4 regions of the Rhodococcus sp. IEGM 1318 genome follow, and region 4 is predicted to be linked to each of the others. Evidence: riboswitches for the same ligand, from Rfam matches in the RefSeq annotation. Region 4 holds a riboswitch; each other region holds the start of a gene.

Region 1 (5,822 bases), on a different contig from region 4:
ATGCCACCGCCGACGCCCTCGACAAAACAGATCAACAGGTTCGGCTGTGCATCAAACGGTTGGTCACCGAGGGGAAGTTCACTCAGGAAGGTCGCGGGCGGCAGGCCACGCTACTAGCAACGCCGAAAGCCGTGCGCGAGATGGAACCCGACGTCGAATTCGTTCGGCTGGCCTATCAACAAGATCGCAACACTGCGACACCGTGGGACGGGTATTGGCATCTTGTCGGATTCGCAATTCCGGAGTCGTCACGGAAAGCACGAGATGCGCTGCGCACCAGGGTCGTTTACCTCGGCGGCGCGCTCGTCCAGGGCGGCCTGTACGTCTCGCCGCACGCCTGGGAACCGTACGTTCTCGATGCGGCCGCCGAACTCGACGTCGAACAGCACCTGTCTTCTCTCACCACCCGGGATCTGAAAGTGGGCAGGCTCGAAGACCCCGTGAAAATTGCCGCACAGTTGTGGCCGCTGGACGAGATCGCAGCCGGATACGAACGGCTGCTCGACGTAGCAACTGTGCGCCTGGAGAAACTGCAGAACACTCCGGGCACCGATGCTGTCACGATGACCATCGAACTCGCGGCGGAATTCACGCGAGCCATGGAGCCGGACCCTCTGCTGCCGCCGGAACTACTGCCCACCAACTGGATCGGCACGCGGGCGCGCTTCGTCACGGCACAGTGCTGGGCGCTTCTGGCACAGGTGGACGGTGCAGACGAATTACCGTCGCTGTTCCACCTGTACGCAGATGCGATCGGTGATCAGGACGCGAGCGTGCGCTGACGGGGCGGCAGTCCGAAACGACCGAGCACTTCGTCGACTGCGGTGGACGGTGTGACAAGTCCGCGATCCTGGAGCCACGGAATGGTGCTGTCCACCAGATGTTCGAGCGTGCGGGGCAAGGCGAGGGGGAGCAACGTAACGCCGTCGGCGACCTCGGCAGCTCGGATATCGGCGATCAAACTGCCGAGCCCGGAGGGTGTTCCGACGTAGTGAAGCGAAACCGGGACCCGCGGAGCAGTCAACGCACTGTCCAACTGTGCAAGCTCTTTACGAGCGGAACGAGCTTCCGGTGCGATCAGAATCTCGAGATCGACCAGTGCTGCGACGCTGTCGGGATCGCGGCCTTCTTCGGCGACAGCAGCACGGATCCGTGCGCGTTCGAGCTGCGCCTCACGCAGGTCCGCAGCGCGAATCCGAACCACATTGGTAGGGAATGAAGCCAAATCGAGAGCCCTGTCGCTCTCGGTGAGGTCCACCCAGTAGTCGCCGCCGATGATCGGCAGGTTTCCTGGTGCGCCCTCAGCGGCCGGATGGTGACCGGATCCGGTCAACTCGACCGCCACGTGCAGAGAATGCGAAGCGAGTGAAGACATGTGTGACCTCCGAAAATCAGAAAAAGTGTGGGATGAGCGAGACGAATCGTCAGCTCGAACACATTCCTGACGAGGTACGGCACAGATCGACATGACGACGGCACCACTGACCGAGAGTGATGCTCACTCTCGAAGGGGTGGCGGGAAAATCCGCTGCTGCCATGGCTGCCATGCTAGTTGTCCATTCGAGTTTTCGGGGACCGAGCTCAGCTCAGACGCACTCGGCTGCGCCGGCGTTGTCGTCGGCAGCTCCGAGGAAGGGGCGGGTCTCGGGCACGGGGTTCCACGCTCCGGCAGTCTTGGCGTAGTTCCAATCACGCTGATTCGAAACCAGGATGTTCACGGCGTCGACCAAGCGCGTCACGTCGTCCGAGCTGCTACCGAGCCCGAGGCTGGCGCGGACGGCGCCGCCGGAGAGACCGAGGCGCGCGAGAACCGGGTGTGCGCAGAAGCGACCGTCACGAACTCCGATGCCGTGCTCGGCGGAGAGGAATGCGGCGATTTCGCCCGCTTCGAATCCGTCGACGGTGAAGGTGACGATTCCGACGGCGTCAGGAGCGTCGTTCCACAGTCGCACCAACGAGACTCCCTCGATGGCGGACAATCCGTCGGTGAGCTGTGCGGTGAGTGCCTTCTCATGCTCGGCGATGACGTCGAAGTCCAGGGCGTGCAGGGTTTCGCATGCGGTCGCGATTGCTGCCGCACCGAGCACGTTGGGGGAACCGGCCTCATGACGTGCAGGCGCGCAAGCCCATTCGGTGGACTCGACGGTCACCTCACGCACGGCGCCGCCGCCGGCGAGGTACGGCTGAGCTTCGTCGAGCCAGTCACGGCGGCCGACCAGAACGCCGGCGCCGAAGGGCGCGTACAGCTTGTGGCCCGAGAACGCTACGTAGTCGACGCCGCATTCCTGCAGGTCGATGCGACGGTGGGGCGCCAACTGAGCAGCGTCGACGAGGATACGTGCGCCGCACCGGTGAGCGATGTCGGCCAAACGTGCAATCGGCAGGATCTCACCGGTCACGTTGGAGGCCCCGGTGATTGCGAGCAGCGCAGCAGGCTTGGTGCACAGTTCACCGATCAGACGCTCGATCGTTTCTTCGATGGTGTCTGCGGCGGTGACGATACGAGCGTCATTCCACGGCAACAGGTTTGCGTGATGCTCGACGTCGAGGACAACGGTGCTGCCGGGGACGCACTGGGCAAGCAGGTTCAGCGAATCAGTGGTGTTTCGGGTGAAGACGACAACCTGATCGTCGGCACAGTTCACGAAACGAGCAACGGATTCACGAGCGTTCTCGTAGGTGAGGGTGGAGATACGGGACGCGTAGCCGGCACCGCGGTGGACGCTGGCGTACGTGGGCAACAATTCGGCGATACGGTCGGTGACCTGGGCCAATGCCGGCGCGCTGGCCGCGTAGTCGAAGTTGGCGTAGGAGCATTCGCCGCCCTGAACCAATGGAACCTGCAGGTCAGCACCCGAAACCTTGGCAATCGCGGTGGTGCAGCAGGTGTCGGCACTCAATACAGCAGTCATCGAAGACAATCCTCACGTTCAAGGACTCGTTCGTCGGGAGATGGCCCCGGAAGAGTCCGCGCTTGCCGCATTCGTTTTCGAACGCAGCCGGGTCGTCACCCGGAGCACCCCACCGCGGAGGAGGGTTGCCGACCAGCAAGCCGGGGCTGAACACTGGTACTCGTGACCTGGCAACGAGGATGGCAGGAACCTCCCGCGCTTGTCAAGACGAAGCCGCGAAGGCCGTCGTCACCGCGTAATCGTCCGGCAGGCGAGGTGGAGTGCAAGCCTGGGTTTCCGGATCGGCCAGATCCACCGAGAGAAGGCGCTGAATTCGATCGATTCGACTCGATACGGTGTTGCGGCGCAAGCCCATTCATTTTGCGGTGTGCGCCAGAGACGATTCTTCGTCGAGGTACGTCGAGAGAGTCTCGAGCAACTCTCCATTCGAATCTCGTAGCGGCGCGCCATTCGAATCTCGTAGCGGCGCGGGCCGTGTCGCGGCGGCAGGCTGAAACGTGTCGGCCCGCGTCCATGCCTCCACTGTGGGTTCCACTTGCGGGTTCCAATTGTGGGTTCCAACCGAGCTCGAGCTGCGCGAATACGCTCGGCGATCCTGCGCAGAACGCACAGATTTCACTACCGCACGATGCTAAGTATCCAAACTCCGCCGATGGAGTTTGCCCCGGCAAGTCGTAATCGCGCCCGTTGTCAGCCGCCGCCCCCGAAGATCTCATTTGACGACGTTTGCTGAGTCGAAACTGTAATCACATCTACTCCTCCTTCGAGTTCGCTTGTAACAAAACAACTCCCACGACCGAAAAGGTCGTTGAACCACAACAGCGAAGGGACGAAAGACTATGGGATCAGCAGACGTAATGGCCTGGCTCGCCGAGGGTTACCTCGCCGGCGATCCGGTTCGCTATCCGCTCTACGTCGGATCGATGTTCCTGGCAATGCCGTTCCAGCTGATCGGCGTAATTCTGGGTCACCCCTTCTGAGTCACCCCTTCTGAATCGTCACATCAGGCCAGGGCGGACGACGTAGAACGGCCAGAGTTGCGATCACCGCGGCCGCCAACCCGATGAACTCCCCCATCAAAGCCACCCTGGTGTGATCGACAGCCGGTGACCACGACGGCTCACCCTCGTGGATCGAGAACACTCCCACTGGCACCGGCATGGGGTCTCCGCGCCACCGCCGATGCAGACGCGAAACCGTGATGATCATTGATCCGTCGCTGGTCTGGTGCGGTTCACCGAAGATCATCGAGGTCCCGGAATCCCCTCTAAGTCGCTCCACCGCATCACGAATCTCCATGATCTCCATCGTCGCACCGAAACAGCAGCCCTGTGCGAGTATCGATCGATGGCCGAGTGGTGGGTACCGAGCAGGCGCGTCGAGCGATGGTGGCAGACGATCGTGCTGGCCTGGCTACTCGTTTTCTTCGGCCCAAGCACCATCGACAAGGTCATCACAGAACCCACAGCTTGGAATTGGACATGGTTCGCGATCTGGCTTTTCGCGACGGTTGGATTTGCCTACGGCACCGTCCAAGCCTGGCGAACCAGGAACAATCCTCAACCGGCGTGTTGGGAAGGGACAACTGCCCCCTCCGAAATACCCGCCGACGATGTCCGTAGCACACTCGCGTCGACTGACGACCGTATTTCGGCAATCAAGGCACTACGCGAACTACATCCGGGCTTGGGCCTGAAGGATGCGATGGATCTCATCGACGCCCAGCGTGGCGAACAGGGCCCGCACCACTGATAGTTGCGACCATCACAATCACAGTTAGATATCGGCGCCTTACCGCCACGATCGAACGAGCACGCCAGGAGTTAACCACCTGACAGACAGGCCGTTTCGCCGAGTTTGACAATTCCGATCAATCGGTGAACGTCGACCCGAGCGATTCAACTCAACGTACCAATCGAATTCGTCGTTCAGCCTTCCACTTGTGACCCAATACCACTATTGCCCAACGGTTTACAACCGAAACAAGGGCATTCAGTGGGAATTTTCGCGGCAGTACAGCATCTTTCGTCCAGTTGAGTTGACCGAAACTTGACGTTACGTTGAATTCCAAAGCAATAGCCCGGTCTTGACCTGCGATGGTGTGAGCGAAACGCCCACCTACGCGTGACACGTGGCCGCCCTGATGGGCGCTGTGAATGCCTGAATGTTCGAGGAGTGGAATGACTGCGGTCAAAACTGCGTGGCGTGAACTACGGAAACCCGTGTTCATCCCCGCATCGATAGTGATCTTTGCCCTGATCGCCTTTGCCGTGATCTACGCGGGAACCGCCGCGGATGCTTTCGAAACACTCAACAACGTGATCAGCGACGGCGTCGGCTGGTGGTACATCCTCTCCGCGACCGGTTTCGCGATTTTTGCTCTGTACTGCGGAATCAGCCGCATCGGCAACATCCGATTGGGACGTGACGACGAGCAGCCCGAATTCGGGATGCTCTCGTGGTTCGCGATGCTCTTCAGCGCCGGTATGGGCATCGGCCTCGTGTTCTACGGAGTAGCCGAACCGCTTTCGCACTACGTGACCCCTCCCGTCGCCGGGCAGGTCGCCGGATCCACGGACGCCGCGGCCAATCAAGCAATGGAACTGACGATGTTCCACTGGGGCCTGCATGCATGGGCGATCTACGTCGTCGTCGGCCTGGGTCTGGCGTACATGACCTACCGAAAGGGCCGCCCGCTGTCGATCCGTTGGCTGCTCGAGCCACTGCTCGGACGTGCTCGCATCGAGGGAAAGATCGGCCACGCCATCGACGTCGTCGCCATCGTCGGCACGCTCTTCGGTGTCGCCACGTCGCTGGGTTTCGGTGTCCAGCAGATCTCGGCCGGCCTCGACTACCTCGGCTGGGTGGAGACCGACAACTGGTTGGTCATCACCATCATCGTCATCGTGA
Region 2 (5,822 bases), on a different contig from region 4:
TTGACCCACGAAATACCAGGTCACGCCCTGCGCCGACGGCTGTCTGCCACCTCTCCCGCCAACGACAGCGTCAACATGACGACGCAGACAGCCAGCGCGAACCCGAACGCACGTCCGTATCCCTCGGTCGACGACCCGAGCACACCGAGATACAACCCCGATACCGCGGCCAGAGAGATGGTCGCCGACAAGCGCTGCGACAGTTGAAGGAAGCCCGCTGCAACTCCGTTCGCGCCCGCCGGGGCATATTCGAGAGTCAGCACCCGATTGGGCGCGTCGACGAAGCCGCTGGCAACTCCCGACAACACCGCCAGGACCACCAGCACCGGGATCAGATATTCCCGAGGAATCAGATTGACCGCCACGATGTAGCCGAGGATGACAAGGATCTCGCCGACTATCGCGAAAACGACCGCACTTCGGCCGAACCTGGCAACCAGCCGCCATCCGAAGGCCGACGTCATTGCCATGGCGAGTGAGCTACCGGTCATGATCAACGCCGCACTCAGCGGGGCGAAGCCCAAACCTTCGATCAGATAGAGGCTGAGCACTCCGTTGACGGCGAGGATGGATCCGAACCAGAAGAGTGCAACGGTTGTACCCAGTCGGAACCACCGGTTCGGGTCACGATGGGCCACAACAGGAGCCCGGTCGTAGTCGCCAGCAGACACAACCCCACCGGATCGATCGACGCGCCCGATCGGGTGGTTCGATCACGGCGCAGAAAGCGAAACGCCAGAATCAGTGTGATCAGAGCAAACGGCACGTTGAGAACGAGAAGCAACCGTCATCCGAAGTCGGCGTCGACATATTTCAGCAGTACGCCACCGAGGATCGGTCCGGAAACGCCGGCCAGACCACCCGCGGTGCTGTACGCGCCCGGCGACGTCACCGAGTCGGCCCGCCGGCACCAGTGCCAAGCTTAAAGTCAGCGAATAGCTCGCAAGAATCCACTGCACCTCGGAGGTCGACGCGCCCAGCGACGCGCGGATCGACGGAACCCCGATTCCGAGCACCGCCGAATCGAGAAGAGTGGTGAGCCCGCGGCTACGCAGACGGTGATCTCCCAGCGGACGTCCGACTCGAGCTTGGTGGATTCGGCCGCCGCTGTGACCGTGTGGGACAGGACCCGCTACCCCGCAGCTTCAGACGCGGCCCGACGCGTGAGCGGCGGTCGCAACCCCAAGTGCTCTCGCAGCGTCGATGTGGAGTACTCGGTGCGGTACGCCCCACGCTCCTGTAGCTCCGGGATCAACCAGTCGACGATTTCGTCGAGCCCGGTCGGCACCAGGTACGGCGAGATGTTGAAGCCGTCCGAAGCTCCGTTGCGCACCCAATGGACCAACTGATCGGCGACCTGCCCCGGAGTGCCCGCAAAACCCGAGCGCTGCGAGGTCTCGATGGCGACCTGACGTAGGGACAGATTCTTTGCCTCGGCCAGAGCCCGCCATTCACGCGCAATCGCAATGGGGTCGTTGCCGTCTCGCGCGGAACCGCGCGTCTCGGAAACCGGGCGGGCAACCGGATCTTCCTCTGGAAGTGGATCGTCCGGGTCTCGGTCGGAAAGGTCCTTCCCCCACACCAATCCGACGAGGGACAGTGCAGTTTGGCCGGTGAACTGACCTTCAAGGACCCACCGTGTCTTCTCCTCGACTTCGGACTCGCTCTCCGCCAACACGATCTGCGTGCTGGGCAAGATCTTGACGTCGTCCTCCGGCCGCCCGACTCTACGCAAACGAGCCCGAATGTCGTCGGCGAAGTCGAGTGCGCCGTCGAAATGCGTCCCGTGCCGCGAGAAGATGACGTCGGCGTGCGTCGCCGCGAAATCGCGTCCAGACGGCGAATCGCCGGCTTGAAAGATGACCGGATGTCCCTGTCTACTGCGGGGAAGCGTCGGCGTCACGGAGATATCGAACTGCGAAGTCTGACGTCGTACGTCGCTCACGGCTCCCGGGGTCGACCAGTTCTCGGACGTGCGAGAACCCGAGATCGCGTCGTCGGCCCACGAATCCCACAGTGCCCGCGCGGTTTCGATGAACTGCCCGGCACGCTCGTAACGTAGGGAGTGATCGAGGAAACCCCCGCGACGGAAGTTTTCTCCTGTCCACGCGTTGTCGGTGGTCACCGCGTTCCAGCCGGCCCGTCCGTCGGAAAGTAGGTCGAGGCCGGAGAGTCGACGTGCGAGGTCGGCCGGTTCGTTGTACGTGGTGTTCTGTGTCGCGACCAAACCGATCTTGTCGGTGATACCGGCGAGGGCGGCCAACTGCGCAATGGCGTCGGGGCGGCCGGCGATATCCAGATCGAGAATCTTGCCGTTCTGCTCGCGAAGGCGAAGGCCCTCACCGAGGAAGAAGGCGTCGAACAGGCCTCGCTCGGCGGTGAGTACCAACCGCCGAAACGTCTCGAAGTCGATCTGGGATCCGCTCGAGGAATCGGACCAGATGGTGGTGTGGTTGACCCCTTGGAAGAAGACGCCGAAGTGAACGTGAGCGTCGGGTCGAGGTACGGCGGAGCGTGATGCAGTCATGGCCGAAATATCCTTAGCGCGAAGTCAAGTCAGGAGGAGTGGGCGAATCGATTTGCGGGCCGCTGCAGACCGAGGTTGCCCCTCAAGGTCGATCCCGGAACCGGGCGTCGCGTCAACCCGGCCTTGGACAGCGCCGGAAGCACGAATTTGGCCAGCACCGGAAGGTCCTCGTCGATCACGAGAGGGTGGAAATGAACACCGTCGAGGCGCCCGGCCAACTCCTTCAGAACTACGGCCGCTTCCCCCGGATCTGCATCCAGGAGCAGTCGGCCAGTGTCGACGGCATTCCCGTACGAGTTCAGCTCGGTCAGCCGCTGCGCCGCAGACAGATTCAGCGTATCGAAAGCCACATCGACCTCGGCGACCACCAATGACGCGCCCTCATCGCGCGCCTTGGCGGCCGACTGTGCAATAGTTTCCGCCGAATCACCGGACACAAGAACAACATCCGACTGGCGTGGATCGATCTCGCCGTAGCGGCCGAACACCACCAACTGGCCTTGAGGCGGCCGCGGAACGATTGCGGGCCCCTTCACCGAGAACGTCTCACCCTCGAAATTGACGTAATGCAGACGATCACGCTCGAGGAAACGCCCACTGAGATAGTCACGGACAACAGCGTCGTCCTCCCATGAATCCCAGAGATCGGTCACAACGGTGACCGAATCCCGCTGCTCCTGCTGACGCGCCGACTCCGTCGTTACCGGAGCCCTCCCCCACGCCCTCGCCGCGGCATCGTCTTCGACCGGAACAGCAAGCCAGCCGCCACGCCCACGCGAGGAGTAGTCCAATGTCGCCAATTGCGAAGAGGTGTGGAACGGTTCGGCGTACGTGGTCCCGACGACGGGGACCAGTCCGATCGTGCTGGTCGTCGCCGCCACGTATGACGCCCTGGAGACGGCGTCGACGCGGCCGACAATGTCACCACTCGGAGGGAGGATGGAATCGTCGAACGTCGCGAAGGTGAAGCCCGCATTCTCGGCAGCCGCGACGCGATCGCGCACAGCCTTACCCGTGAGCAACTGATCCGGGCGATGTGAGCTTCGGCGCCAGGCAGCGGGGTGAGTGCCCTCGCCGTCCAGTTCGATACCCACGGCAAATACAGTCATGTGTCCTCCATCGGTCCTGGCGGTAGCACCCACACTGCGGTTAGGTAGCGGGTTGCTGCGGCATCATCGAGCCAGGTCTCTCAGCCACTCTGGATGGTGGATGCAATCTATGCGGGCGACGCTGAACAAGTCAAATCGCGCTTGACGAATCATATTGACCTACAACATATTTCAATACAATCACCCTGATCGAAAGGGTTGCGCAAACACTAGCCGACATCGAAACCAAAGAGCCCCGCCCGACTGTCGTCGGACGGGGCTCGTCTGGAGGGCAGCAGTTGATCTACTTCGCGCCCAGCCAAGCCTGGTCGAACAGCATGATTCCCGTGGCTGTGGGAACGACGCCGTGGACGTTCTTCTGCCAAGCCCAGAACGACGTCAGCCCGCCGATAGGCGCCGACGGAACCGTCTCGTTCCACAGCGTCTGAATCTTGCCGATGATCGCCAGAGTCGACGAATTATCCTTGGCTTGTTGTAGATCTGCGATCAGCTGATCCATCGCCGGGTTCGCGTATCCAGCAGTATTCGCCATCGAGGTGCTGTTGGTCGTGGAGAACAATCCGAGATCGAGAATCGACTCGTACATTCCGATGCCCGCGTGCGCGAGGTCGAAATCGTGCTTGACGTAGACGTTCTGCACGATGTCGCCGGCGTTGTTGGCCAAGATCAAGTTCACCTCGAACCCGACGGCCTGCAACAGTGACTGCACGGCGAGGCCGATCGCTTGGTCCTTCGGCTCACTGAGAACGACGTAGTCGAGAGTGCCGTCGTATCCGTCTGCCTTCGCCTGATTCAGAAGCTCCTTGGCCTTTTCGGGGTCGTAGGCAATACCCGGTGTGTCCACATGCCATTGCGACGTCGGACCGAACAACTCCGAGCCCGGCAGTCCCTCACCGTTTTCCACGCGCTGATCGATCAATGTCGTGTCGAGCGCATAGCCGATAGCTTGGCGGACGCGAACATCCGAGCCCGGCCGGCCTTCACGATTGTTGACAATCTCGGCACTCCCGGCGTTGAGCACGTCGATGTAGCCGGGGTAACCAGTGGACTTGGCGGAATTGATCGCCGAAGTAAGGCCACGAATATAGGCGACATCGAGCTGACCACTGTTCAATGATTCGAGATTGGCCTGTGGACCGTTGAGTGCCACCATCCGCAATTTGTCCAGCTTGGGAGCACCGCCGTAGTAGGACTGGTTGGCCTTGAAGATTCGCTCGACGCTCGGCGTGAAGAGATCTTCGGTGAAGGGTCCGGCGCCCACGGCGGTGAACTTGTCGCCTTGCTGCGAACTCGGGGCGACGATCATCCCGTGCCCGAGAGCGAGCATCGACGGAAAGCGCATCCACGGCGTCTTCAGCGTGAAGTCGACCGTCGTGGAACCGCTTGCCTGCGCCGATTCCACCGAAGCCAGCCACAACTCGGCGCCATTGCCCTTGCCCGCGTTGTACCGATCGATGCTCGCGATCACGGCGTCGGCGTCGAGCGCGGAGCCGTCGCTGAACTTAACACCGTCGCGAAGTTTCAACGTCCAGGTGGCTCCGTCGTCAGAGGTCTCGAGCGATTCGGCAAGCTTGGGCTTGAATTCGCCACCAGCAGTGTCGTAGCTCATCAAAACGTCGTAAACAGCTGCGAATGCTTCTCCACCGGAACCGCCGCGCGCGGCAGTCTTGGTCGGGTCGAGAGAGGGAACGAGCACCTGCACGCCGTACGTCATGGTCCCGCCGGCGACCGCATTCCCCGGATCGGGCTGCTCGTTGACCATGCCGGTCACGATGTGTCCCGACGCGGTCGTCGCGTCAGTACCACTGTCGTCATTGCTGCTCGCGCAGCCCACCAACAGGACACCGGCACCGATCAGCGCCACTGCGACACGGCTGACGTTCCCGATGGGCCAAGATCTCGAGTGCGACACGGAGATTCCACCTCACTTCCAGTAGACGCGGCCAGGGATCGGCCGCAACCGGCTAATAGTGAGGTTCTCGACGGAGTGACACGCAGCACGTTCCCGGTGACCGGAATCATTCACGGAGACAAAGAATGCGTACAACTCAGATGATCGAGCCGAGCGGTTTACGGCGACTGACATCCGAACACGAAAAAGCTCCAACCTCATGTTCAAAGAACATCGAAGTTGGAGCTTGTCGATAAGAATTATGGTGGCCAGGGCCGGGATCGAACCGGCGACC
Region 3 (5,822 bases), on a different contig from region 4:
GCCGGTCATCGCCACCTTGACGTCGGCCGACAACTGCATTGCCGCTTTCGCAGCGAGGGAAGCGGGGTTCTTGATCTGCTGCGCCTCGTCGAAGATCACCGAACTCCAGTGGATCGGGCTCAATTGGGCCGCATCGGAACGCAAGACGCTGTAGCTGGTCAGAACCGTGGTGCCGGCGGGCATACTAGTGGGAAGTGCGCGAGCAGTCCCGTGATGAACATGCAGTGGCAGATGCGGAGCGAATCGCTCGATCTCGCGGCGCCAGTTTCCGATCACCGAGGTGGGACACACAACCAGATGCGGACCGTCGTCGGCGCGGATCGCGATCATCGAAATCGCTTGCAGTGTCTTACCCAAACCCATCTCGTCGGCCAAGATCCCACCGCCCGAACCCGACAGTGCAGTCAACCAGGCAACTCCCTGCACTTGATACGGGCGCAATGTCGCCTGAATCTTTGCTCGGCGAAGACTCTCGATGGCCGCGCGCGCTTGTGTGAACAATTGCAGCGTGGACCGGGCGCTTCTGATTTTCGTGTCGTCACGGTCGATCGCTGCATGCGCTGCGGTCGGAATGTCATGTGCGCCGGTGTCGATGACGCGCTTCCACGCGAGCAACGACGGTCCGAGGTCGCCGCGACCTGCATCGAGGTTGTGGAACGCGTCGATCGCGGTGGTGAGGTCGAGCAGTTGTGCTTCGACGTCGGTTGCTGTGATCGACTCGTCGACCGGGATCGCAAGCCTGCACATGCCCGGCGATCCGGTCGGCATCCCCAGCGCCGACAGCCGCGCTGCCGGGTCTGCGTCACCCCAGAACGCGAAGGACATGTGCTCGGGAATGTACGTAGCCTGCAGGCGCGTCGAGCATGGCTGATTCACGTTCGCCGATGCTAGCCGCGCCGGCTCACGTTCGCCAATGAAAATGTCGGGAAAACCCGCAGATCAGCTGTGGTTTTCCCGACATTGACGAATTCTGAAAATGTGGCTCTGTGCCGGATCAGCGAGCCGTGCGTGCGAACTCCATCGTGCGGCGAAGGAGTCCAGCAACGGCGTCCGCCTCCGTCAGGAAGCCGTCGTGGCCGTCCTTGGACTTGAGAATCTCGAGGCCGCTGCACGTGGAAATTCCGTCGGCGATCTCCTCTTGCAAACGAAGGGGATACAGCCGATCCGAATCCACGCCGCCCACGACGACCGGTGCCGTGATCGATGCCAACGCCGCTGCAACGCCGCCGCGTCCACGGCCGATGTCGTGCCGGTTCATGGCCTCGGTCAGGAGGACGTACGTGCTCGGGTCGAAGCGGTCGACGAGCTTGTCCGCCTGATGTTCCAGGTAACTCTGCACAGCGTATCGTCCACCGTTCCAAGGGTTTTCGTCGTTCTGGGCGGAGTTCTCGAAGCGCGCATCCAGTTCCGACTCGGAGCGATACGTCAGGTGCGCGATGCGACGAGCGATGCCGAGTCCGGCGCGCGGTGCCCGACCCGTTCCGTGGTAGTTACCGCCTTGCCAGTCGGGATCGGAGACGATGGCCGCGATCTGCGTCGTCTGGGTGCCGATCTGATCTGCGGTCGCCCGTGAACCGGTTGCGAGCACCAACGCGGAGCGAATGCTGTCCGGGTAGGTAACTGCCCACTCGAGGGTGCGCATGCCGCCCATGGATCCGCCGACCACCGAGGCCAACTGGTCGATCCCGAGCAGATCGACAAGCTTCTTCTCCGCCGCGATCTGATCCCGGATGGAGATCTCCGGGAACCTGCTGCCCCACGGCTTGCCGTCGTCGGCCAGTGAACTGGGACCGGTCGTGCCGCGACAACCACCGAGGACATTGGTTGCGATGACGCACCATTCGCCGGTGTCGATCGGTTCGCCGGGGCCGACCATCCCGTTCCACCAGCCGGGGGATGGCTGATTCGCGGAGATCGGACCGGTGACGTGCGAGTCTCCGGTCAGTGCGTGCTCGACGAGTACGACGTTGTCGCAGTTCGGGGACAGCTCACCCCACCGCTGAACGGCGAGCGAAACGGATGGGAGTACCGCGCCGCTTTCGAGTTCCAGGGCGCCGATGTCGACGAACCCCACCTGACCGTCGGCCGGGGGTAGGAGGTCGATCCTGGGCTCCAATTCGTTCACGGTCACGAGTTTGCCACCGCAGCCAGGCCGACGGTGAGATCGGCGAGGATGTCGTCGATTCCCTCGATCCCGACCGCGAGGCGGACGAGTCCGGGCGTGACACCCGAAGCGAGCTGCTCTTCGGGGGTGAGCTGCGAGTGCGTCGTCGACGCGGGGTGGATGACGAGTGAGCGAACATCACCGATGTTGGCGACGTGGCTGTGCAGTGTCAGGGCGTTGACGAACTTCTTGCCCGCATCGATCCCGCCGGGCAGCTCGAAGGTGACGATGGCGCCGGTTCCCTTGGGCGTCAGCTGCTTTCCGCGTTCGAACCAAGGCGAGGAGGGAAGTCCCGCGTAGGAAACGGAGGCCACCTCGCCGTGGCGGTCGAGGAACTCGGCGACCTTCTGTGCATTGGACACGTGACGCTCGATGCGCAGGCTCAAGGTTTCGATGCCCTGCGCGATGAGGAACGCGTTGAACGGCGCCACGGCGGAGCCGAGATCGCGCAGCAGTTGGACGCGAGCCTTGAGAGCAAACGCCGGCGCGCCGAGGTCTGCGAAGGTGACGCCGTGGTAGCTGGGATCAGGCGTCGTGAAGTTCGCATGGCGACCCTGCGTCCAATCGAAGGTGCCGCCGTCGACGATGACGCCGGCGATCGCGGTGCCGTGTCCGCCAAGGTATTTGGTGGCGGAGTGGACGACGATGTCGGCGCCGTGTTCGAGCGGGCGGAGCAGGTACGGCGTCGCGACAGTGTTGTCCACGATCAACGGAAGACCGTTCTCGTGGGCCAGCGACGAGATGCCGGGTAGGTCGAGAATGTGGTTCTTCGGATTGGCGATCGTTTCGCCGTAGAACGCCTTCGTGTTCGGGCGAATTGCTTCGCGCCACTGGTCGAGATCGTCAGGATCCTCGACGAACGTGACTTCGATGCCCAGCTTACGAAGGGTGTAATGCAGGAGGTTGTACGTGCCGCCGTACAGGTACGGGCTGGAGACGATGTGGTCGCCGGCCTCGGCGATGTTGAGGATCGCGATGGTCTCGGCAGCCTGACCCGAGGAGAGGAGGAGTGCGGCGACTCCGCCTTCGAGGGCAGCGATGCGCTGCTCGACGGCGTCCTGTGTGGGATTCATGATCCGCGTGTAGATGTTGCCCGGCTCGGCGAGGCCGAACAGTGCCGCAGCGTGATCCGTGCTGTCGAAGACGTAGCTGGTGGTCTGGTAGATCGGCAGAGCGCGCGCATTGGTGGCGGTGTCCGCTGTTTGCCCGGCGTGCACCTGCTTGGTCTCGAACGACCAGTTCGCGGTCGGATCAGAAGTTGCTGCGGCGTCGGCTGTGTTGTCGGTCATGATTTTTTCACTCCAGTGGTCTGACGGATAGATGTCGGACGGGGGCGAATGATCGCCGCCCCGTGCTGGGGTCTATCTACAAGTGCGACACATACTGAAAAACCTCCGTGGGGCTCGGCCCGGTCTGGGGTCCGTCCCTGTCGGACCCGCGCTTGTCACCCGAATTGCGGTGGAACTGCGCGAGCAGATCCACGTCGGGAAACCTGGTCATCACCCGGGGCACCCCACCGCGGTTGGAGGGTTGCCGTCCAGCGAGCCGGGGCTTGACGCTGGCACTCATGACCACGTCGGATTCTACCGGGAAGTGAGCGCAGTCCTGACGCGGGGCGAAATGTGAGCCGCAACCGCACGCGAGGCAGAGCGACGCAGCCCACTAGCAGGCAAAAGTTACTCGCGAGTAGAGACGGATGGGTGGACCTGCCGGTTGCGGCCTCACGGGTTAGCAGTACGCTTGTCTTGTTTGGGACTCATCTCCCGAGATCAGTCCACACCGTCTAGGTTTGATAATCGAACCGTTCGCGGACCCACTCACAAAGTGTGACCGCAACCGTGTAACCAGGGAAACTTCCTAGGAGGACGCGAAGCACCCATGTCCAAAATCAAGGTTGAGGGCACCGTCGTCGAACTCGACGGCGATGAGATGACGCGCATTATCTGGCAGTTCATCAAAGACAAGTTGATCCATCCGTATCTCGATGTGAACCTCGAGTACTACGACCTCGGTATCGAGTACCGCGACGAGACCGACGACCAGGTCACCATCGACGCAGCGCACGCGATCCAGAAGCACGGCGTCGGCGTCAAATGCGCCACGATCACGCCGGACGAGGCACGTGTCGAGGAATTCGGTCTCAAGAAGATGTGGCGTTCCCCGAACGGAACGATCCGCAACATTCTCGGCGGCACGATCTTCCGCGCACCGATCATCATCTCCAACGTTCCGCGACTCGTTCCGGGCTGGACCAAGCCGATCATCATCGGCCGTCACGCATTCGGCGACCAGTACCGCGCCACAGACTTCAAGGTCCCCGGCCCCGGCAAGGTGATGATCACCTACACGCCTGAGGACGGCAGCGCACCGATCGAGCACGAACTGGTCAACTTCCCCGAAGAGGGCGGCGTCGTCCAGGGGCAGTACAACTTCACCACGTCCATCCGTGACTTCGCTCGCGCGTCGCTCACCTACGGACTGCAGCAGAACTACCCGGTGTACCTGTCCACCAAGAACACCATTCTCAAGGCGTACGACGGTGCCTTCAAGGACATCTTCCAGCACGTGTACGAGACCGAGTTCAAGGCTGAGTTCGATGCCGCAGGTCTGACCTATGAGCACCGCCTCATCGACGACATGGTCGCTTCCGCACTCAAGTGGGAGGGCGGCTACGTCTGGGCATGCAAGAACTACGACGGTGACGTCCAGTCCGACACCGTGGCCCAGGGCTTCGGCTCGCTCGGCCTCATGACGTCGGTTCTGCTCACACCGGACGGACGGACCTGTGAGGCAGAGGCTGCTCACGGCACCGTGACGCGTCACTACCGTCAGCACCAGCAGGGCAAGCCCACCTCGACCAACCCGATCGCATCCATCTTCGCGTGGACCCGTGGGCTCGAGCACCGTGGCAAGCTCGACAGCACCCCTGAGGTCATCGGCTTCGCGCAGGCGCTCGAAGACGTTGTCATCAAGACCGTCGAAAGCGGCCAGATGACCAAGGACCTCTCGATGCTGGTCGGCGGCGATCAGGGCTACCTGACCACCGAGGAGTTCCTCGGCGCGCTCGACGTGAACCTGCAGAAGGCCATGGCCGCGAAGTAGATTCACCGCTTCACCTCTCGAATGGGACGTCCGGGAAACCGGGCGTCCCATCTGTGTTCGCGGTCTCACGTGAGTGAACTCACCCGCTCTCACTTGGAAGTTCAACCAGGTGTGAGATCACAATTGATCAGTGACTTCGTCTACCCTCTCCCGTTCTGACGCCTCGACACCCGGGGTTCGTTCCGCCAGAGGTCCGGCGATGCTCGCTCTCGCCCTCGGCGGTTTCGGTATCGGCACCACCGAGTTCGTCGCCATGGGATTGCTCCCGGAAATGGCATCCGGGCTCGGCGTCTCGGAACCCATCGCAGGCCACGTGATCTCCGCGTACGCGCTCGGCGTTGTCGTCGGCGCTCCGCTGATCGCTGCTCTCACCGCACGGGTACCGCGCCGCACACTGTTGATCGCGCTCATGGTCGCCTTCACCGTCGGCAATGCCGCTTCGGTTTTCGCGCCCTCGTACACGACGCTGATGATGGCTCGCTTCGTCGCCGGATTGCCGCACGGCGCGTACTTCGGAGTCGCCGCGCTGGTCGCAGCGCACCTGGCCGAACCGGGC
Region 4 (5,822 bases):
CGATCCGCTGCTCTCCTGTGAGCCAAGTGTTGACGTAGCCGAGATACGGAAGGCTGTACCAAACCTTTCCCCGGATCTGTACTGGCCGTACTTCTTTCTCGTCGCGTTCACCGTTCGCGTCGCCTTGGGTGATGAAAGTTCTTTCACCCTTCTGGTTTTCACTTGTGGCGATGATCCGGTGCGTGACGACGGTTGGCTGCCCGGATTCGAGCTGGTAGGTGATGGGTGTACCGATCCCAAGTTCGGATGGATCGACAGGTTTGACTACCACCAGTGATCCAGGGTTGTACGTCGGGCGCATCGAACCGGTCAGAATCGTGAAGCGTTGTGCGCCGGCAAAGAAGGGGACGACGATGGTCGCGACGATGACAGCCGAAATCGCCAACAGCAGTGTCCAGCTGACAATCGAGGTGACCCACCACAGAGGGCCGGTACGTTCACCGCGTTTGGTCGAGTGTTTCGTCATGCCGCCCCTGCCTGGAACGTGAAGGTGGCGTTGTTCGTCTGACCGGAAACCGCACCAGCCTCCACCGTGAGCCGCAGACACAGGACGTATGTGCCACCAGATGCGAGCGGAGTAGGCATGTACGCGGGAGAAACCGGGTATTGCAGCGATGCATTCATCGATCCGGACGTCAATGGGGTCACTGCCGGGGCCGTGGTGTTGACGCCGGCAGGGCAGGCACCTTCGTTGGCAACTCCGTACGTGGTCAACGTGAATCCCGGAAGTGTGGTCGTCGACTGCATTCGCCAGTGCAGAGGATCAGACCCCGAATTCTTGACGGTGAGCGGAGCTTGCACCGTGTTCCCCGGGACGATAGGCGTCGCGGCCGTCGTCAAGTTCGCCAGGGAGTAGGCCGCACTGGTTCCGGCCGATGTGCCAACGGTGAGGTTGACGCTGGCGGCAGTTGCGGTCCCACCACTCGCGCTCGCCGAATCGGACCACAGTGCGAGCGACTGCTGTGACGATGCGAACACCGCTACAGCAGCCACCGCGACTGCGATAGCTCCCCAGACCCTTTTCCTCATGAAATTACGGAGCCGGAGTCAGCGCTGTCTGAGTGACGACCAACTTCATCGCCGCCAAGTTCAGCGACTGATTCTGTGCGACCTGATTGGCCACCTCGGTGAAGTTCAGACGGACTCCGACGTGCACGATCGTGCCGTTCTGTACCTTGGTGATCTGTGAAATCGGGTTGCCACCAGCATCCTTGATGGTCGTAACCGGCTGTACAGCGGCGGCAAGTTCGGCGCTGTTGGCACCCGGAACGATGCCGGCCGTATCCGCGGTCAGAACAGCCGCGAGACGATCGCCCACTGCGGTCACGGTGACGTCGCAGGTGTATTCGATGCTCTCGGTAGTGACGATGCGGTAAGCCGAGATGTTGGTGATTGCGGTCTTCGTTGGGTTGAGGGAGTTCCAACCGCCGCCGACCGGTGCGCAGGCGCTCAGGTCGAGTGCACCGGAAGTGACGGGTCCGCCGCCTCCGACGTCGGCTGAGTCGCTCCACACTGCGAGCGAGCCCGCACCGCCGAGGAGGAGGGCACCGGCCGCCGCAGCAGCGATCGCGCCCTTGGTCTGCTTCTTCATGAAAATCTCATTTCATGTCTGGGACCCGAAATGGGTCGTTCAGAAATGAGTATCATCCACGGCAAACGATTCGTTACTGCTTTGTCGCAAATTCTTTTTCGACTGCGATCCACCTTTTCTGGTCCAGAAAACCGCTTCTGAACTGTGTATAACTACCATTATGTAATTCTGGTCTGAAGAAAACCGATTGTTTTTCTAGTTGGAAAAAGCGGACTAGTCGGATTCTGGCAAATTCACCGTTCTTTCGCCGGCTAATTACCGACTCGCGGTTTTGTTTTGCAATTTGAATCAATTGTTTGTGTTGCTACGGAATGGATCGGTTGTCGTTCCCACAAGATCGGCGACCGACTCGAGGACGATGGTCGGGCGGTAGGGGTAGAGCTCGACCGACGCGCGGGTCGAGATCCCGGTCATCACCAGAATCGTCTGCAGTCCGGCTTCGAGGCCACAGACGATGTCGGTGTCCATGCGGTCGCCGATCATCAATGTGTTGGCCGAATGAGCGCCGATGGACCGCAGGGCTGAGCGCATCATCAAAGCGTTGGGCTTGCCGACGTAGTAGGGATCGCGTCCGGTTGCCTTGGTGATGAGAGCGGCGACCGAGCCGGTTGCCGGTAGAGAGCCGTCGCGCGACGGCCCGGTGGCGTCGGGGTTGGTGGCGATGAACCGCGATCCGCGCTCGACCAGGCGAATGGCGGTGGTGATTGCCTCGAAGGAGTACGTGCGCGTCTCGCCGAGGACGACGTAGTCGGGGTCACTATCCGTCAGGACGTAGCCGATGTCGTGCAGTGCAGTGGTCAGCCCCGATTCGCCGACCACGTAGGCGCTGCCGCCCGGACGCTGGTTGGCCAGGAAGGTCGCGGTAGCGAGCGCTGACGTCCAGATCGACTTCTCCGGGATGTCGAGTCCCGAGTTGAGGAGGCGTGCTCGCAGGTCACGCGGGGTGCGGATGGAGTTGTTGGTGAGCACCATGTACGGAATGTCGTTCGACGCCAGTTCTGCCAGGAACGTGTCTGCTCCGGGTATCAAGTGCTCCTCGTGGACGAGAACCCCGTCCATGTCCATGAGGTAGGTCCAACCGGTCTGATCGTCTGTTCTGGTCATATCTCCAGTATGTGCGGGGGCCGCCCGATGTGGGCGGTCAAGCGAGAAGACGCCACAAGCCGACCAGGCCGACGACGACAATCGTGTAGCGCAGTGCAGTGGGGGACAGGCGTCGTCCGTAGCGGGCGCCCAGAACGCCACCACCGAGTGAGCCGACAGCGATCAATCCGGCTGCTGCCCAATTGATCTGGTCGAAGGCAAGAGTGATGTACATCCCGGCTGCGACGATGTTGACGAGCAGTGAGAGCAGGTTCTTCGCGCCGTTCATGCGCTGGAGGGTTTCCGGGAGGATGGCACCCATCACACCGATGAGGAGGATGCCCTGCGCGGCGGTGAAGTAACCGCCGTAGATGCCGACTGCAAAGGTGCCGGCGGTCAGGAGCATCAGCCTCTTGGTGGACAGCGCCGTTTCTTCGGTGGAGCGCTTCTTCGCCCACGCCTGGATACGTGGTTGGAGGAGCACAAGTGCGAGAGCCAGGATCAACAGCACCGGAACGATGGTCTCGAACAGTTTCTCGGGTAGATGCATGAGCAACCACGAACCGAGGAGCGCGCCGGCGAGCGACGCCGGAATCTGCCATTTCAGACGATCCCCCTGTCCCGACAACTCACGCCGGTATCCCCACGTCCCTGAAACCCCGCCGGCGACGAGCCCGACTGCATTGGACATCGTCGCGGTCACCGGCGGCATGCCGAAGGCGACCAGGGTGGGAAACGTGATCAGCGTTCCGCTGCCGACCACGGCATTGATCGCGCCCGCACCGATACCGGCCAACAAGATGAAGAAAGCGTCGATTCCACTCACTCCGCAGACGGTACGGCAGAGGAAAAGTCAGTCCGGACGGCGGTCCCGGTCTTGATTCGAACACTCCATTGAACACGGCGGCCAAGGCTTCGGACACCGTTGGAATCAGTGCGATTTCAACGTGGAGAGACCTTCAGTTCCCTTGCAGTGCAGGGAAATACAACATTTGACGACTCGGCATTTCGCGTCTAGTCTTTGCTCACCATCCAGAGCGACCGAGAGACCTGGCTCGTCGACGTCGCAGCAACCCCCCGAGTGATCGGGAGCGGGTGCTACCGCCAGGACCGATGGAAGGCATCACATGGGTTCCACTTCGCACGCTGCGCACAGGCGTCGTCACATCGATCTGTGCCGCACCGCTTCGTGTCACTGTCACTGACCGAACTGCCGTCGTCTTCGCAACTCGAGCGCACCACCTCGAGAACACAGCTGCGTCCCCATTCCCCGAAAGGTCTATTCGTGATGTCCATTCCGTCAGGTAGTGCGCCGTGAGCGCGCCCACCGATGTCCGCCCCGACAAGTCGGTGGCCGAGCCGCAACTTCCCGACTCGGAACTTGTCGTTGCTCGTACCTGGCACCCGCTGCGTTGGGTGATCAGCGCAGTTGTGCTGGTATTTCTTGCTCAGTTCATTCACGGACTCGTCGTCAACCCGGGCTGGGACTGGCCAACGTTCGCGCAGTACTTCACTGCGAAATCAGTGCTTGCCGCGTTGTGGATGACGATCAAACTGACCCTGTGGGGGACGATCCTCGGATTCGGTCTCGGAGTGTTCCTGGCACTCGGCCGGTTGTCGAAGAACCCGGTCCTGCAGGTGATCGCCTGGACCTACATCTGGGCTTTCCGCTCGATTCCGCTCATCGTGCAGCTGCTCTTCTGGTTCAACATCACGTACCTGTACCAGACGCTTTCTCTCGGAATACCTTTCGGGCCGGAGTTCTTCACCTTCCAGGTCAGTGGTGTGATCGGCGGATTCACCGCAGCAGTTATCGGTTTGGCGCTACACCAGGCAGCGTACTCGGCCGAGATCATCCGCTCCGGAATCATCTCGGTCGATCACGGTCAGATCGAAGCTGCTCACTCGCTCGGTATTCCGCGCAGTCGACAGTTCTTCAAGATCGTTCTCCCGCAAGCGATGCGGGCGATCCTCCCCAATGCCGCCAACGAGGTCATCGGACTCTTCAAGGGAACGTCCATCGTCTCCACCATGGCGATCGCCGAACTGTTCTACCAGGTGCAGGTCATCTTCGGCCGCAACGGACGAGTTGTGCCCCTGCTGATGGTCGCCACGATCTGGTACATCATCCTCACGACGTTGCTCTCGATCGGTCAGTACTACGTTGAGCGCCACTACGCCCGTGGATCCGCCCGCGCTCTTCCTTTGACTCCGATACAGAAGGCTCGCAAGAAGTTCGACGAGATTCGTGATGCGCGTCTCGATATTCCGAGAGGTGCGACCCGATGACCGCAGAGCTGGCCGAAGAGACGGTGTACGCCGTCGAAGCGCGCGGAATCCACAAGTCGTTCGGCGCGCTGGAAGTACTTGCCGGCGTAGATCTCCTGGTCCGCAAGGGTGAAGTGACCGTCATTCTCGGCCCGTCCGGTTCCGGTAAGTCCACCTTGTTGCGCACCCTCAATCACCTCGAGAAGGTCGACCGAGGGACCGTGCGGATCGACGGAGAACTGATCGGATACCGGCGCAAGGGAAATCGACTTCACGAACTGCGTGACCGAGAGATCCTGAAACAGCGTTCACACATCGGATTCGTGTTCCAGAACTTCAACCTGTTTCCGCACCTGACTGCGCTGGAAAACGTGGTGGAAGCTCCGCTCTCGGCCCAGAAACGAGACCGTGACGAGGTGTACCGCGAAGCTCGCGCACTGCTCGAGCGAGTGGGAGTGGGGGACAAGGCCGACGAGTATCCCCGCCAACTCTCCGGTGGCCAGCAACAGCGCGTCGCCATAGCGCGAGCGCTGGCACTGCGGCCGGCGGTCATTCTCTTCGACGAGCCGACCTCGGCGCTCGACCCGGAACTGGTAGGCGAGGTTCTCGAAGTCCTGGCTCAGCTGGCCCGTGACGGCGCCACTTTGGTGATCGTCACGCACGAGGTCGGTTTTGCTCGGGAAGTGGCGGACACCGCGGTCTTCATGGATGGCGGCGTCATCGTCGAACAGGGCCCACCTTCGCAGGTGATCGACAATCCGATTCACGAACGAACCAAGGCTTTTCTCTCCCGCGTTCTCTGACGCGACCAAGACACATTCCCGAAAGGAAAAATTGATGTTCTCCCCATCCCGTCGCGCCACTTTCCTGATCTCGGCTG

Evidence for each region. A riboswitch is a leader RNA that binds a small molecule or an ion and turns the genes downstream of it on or off. The one in region 4 is predicted to bind S-adenosylmethionine.
Region 1: another riboswitch for S-adenosylmethionine. It lies ahead of R4P65_RS18825 (aminotransferase class V-fold PLP-dependent enzyme); the one in region 4 lies ahead of R4P65_RS33200 (putative leader peptide).
Region 2: another riboswitch for S-adenosylmethionine. It lies ahead of R4P65_RS25885 (LLM class flavin-dependent oxidoreductase); the one in region 4 lies ahead of R4P65_RS33200 (putative leader peptide).
Region 3: another riboswitch for S-adenosylmethionine. It lies ahead of R4P65_RS02625 (bifunctional o-acetylhomoserine/o-acetylserine sulfhydrylase); the one in region 4 lies ahead of R4P65_RS33200 (putative leader peptide).

What each region holds. Positions count from the first base shown of each region.
Region 1 covers NZ_JAWLSC010000007.1:319,262-325,083, forward strand. Annotated here, with positions in the region: gene R4P65_RS18815 (PaaX family transcriptional regulator C-terminal domain-containing protein) at 1-782, shown strand, start outside; gene R4P65_RS18820 (hypothetical protein) at 761-1,375, opposite strand; gene R4P65_RS18825 (aminotransferase class V-fold PLP-dependent enzyme) at 1,587-2,912, opposite strand; SAM riboswitch class IV at 2,966-3,080, opposite strand; gene R4P65_RS18830 (helix-turn-helix domain-containing protein) at 3,115-3,267, opposite strand; gene R4P65_RS18835 (hypothetical protein) at 3,268-3,447, opposite strand; gene R4P65_RS18840 (hypothetical protein) at 3,752-3,892, shown strand; gene R4P65_RS18845 (hypothetical protein) at 3,894-4,220, opposite strand; gene R4P65_RS18850 (hypothetical protein) at 4,260-4,664, shown strand; gene R4P65_RS18855 (BCCT family transporter) at 5,093-5,822, shown strand, end outside.
Region 2 covers NZ_JAWLSC010000013.1:1,605-7,426, reverse strand. Annotated here, with positions in the region: gene R4P65_RS25895 (MFS transporter) at 21-671, opposite strand; gene R4P65_RS25890 (NtaA/DmoA family FMN-dependent monooxygenase) at 1,133-2,527, opposite strand; gene R4P65_RS25885 (LLM class flavin-dependent oxidoreductase) at 2,557-3,636, opposite strand; SAM riboswitch class I at 3,641-3,736, opposite strand; gene R4P65_RS25880 (ABC transporter substrate-binding protein) at 3,920-5,548, opposite strand; tRNA gene R4P65_RS25875 (tRNA-Phe) at 5,791-5,822, opposite strand, start outside.
Region 3 covers NZ_JAWLSC010000001.1:565,323-571,144, forward strand. Annotated here, with positions in the region: gene R4P65_RS02615 (DEAD/DEAH box helicase) at 1-876, opposite strand, end outside; gene metX (homoserine O-acetyltransferase MetX) at 995-2,131, opposite strand; gene R4P65_RS02625 (bifunctional o-acetylhomoserine/o-acetylserine sulfhydrylase) at 2,128-3,453, opposite strand; SAM riboswitch class IV at 3,597-3,737, opposite strand; gene R4P65_RS02630 (NADP-dependent isocitrate dehydrogenase) at 4,043-5,266, shown strand; gene R4P65_RS02635 (MFS transporter) at 5,466-5,822, shown strand, end outside.
Region 4 covers NZ_JAWLSC010000010.1:28,866-34,687, reverse strand. Annotated here, with positions in the region: gene R4P65_RS22065 (signal peptidase I) at 1-466, opposite strand, end outside; gene R4P65_RS22060 (hypothetical protein) at 463-1,029, opposite strand; gene R4P65_RS22055 (alternate-type signal peptide domain-containing protein) at 1,034-1,591, opposite strand; gene R4P65_RS22050 (HAD-IIA family hydrolase) at 1,880-2,695, opposite strand; gene R4P65_RS22045 (sulfite exporter TauE/SafE family protein) at 2,733-3,500, opposite strand; SAM riboswitch class I at 3,700-3,794, shown strand; gene R4P65_RS33200 (putative leader peptide) at 3,802-3,879, shown strand; gene R4P65_RS22040 (amino acid ABC transporter permease) at 3,989-4,963, shown strand; gene R4P65_RS22035 (amino acid ABC transporter ATP-binding protein) at 4,960-5,745, shown strand; gene R4P65_RS22030 (ABC transporter substrate-binding protein) at 5,780-5,822, shown strand, end outside.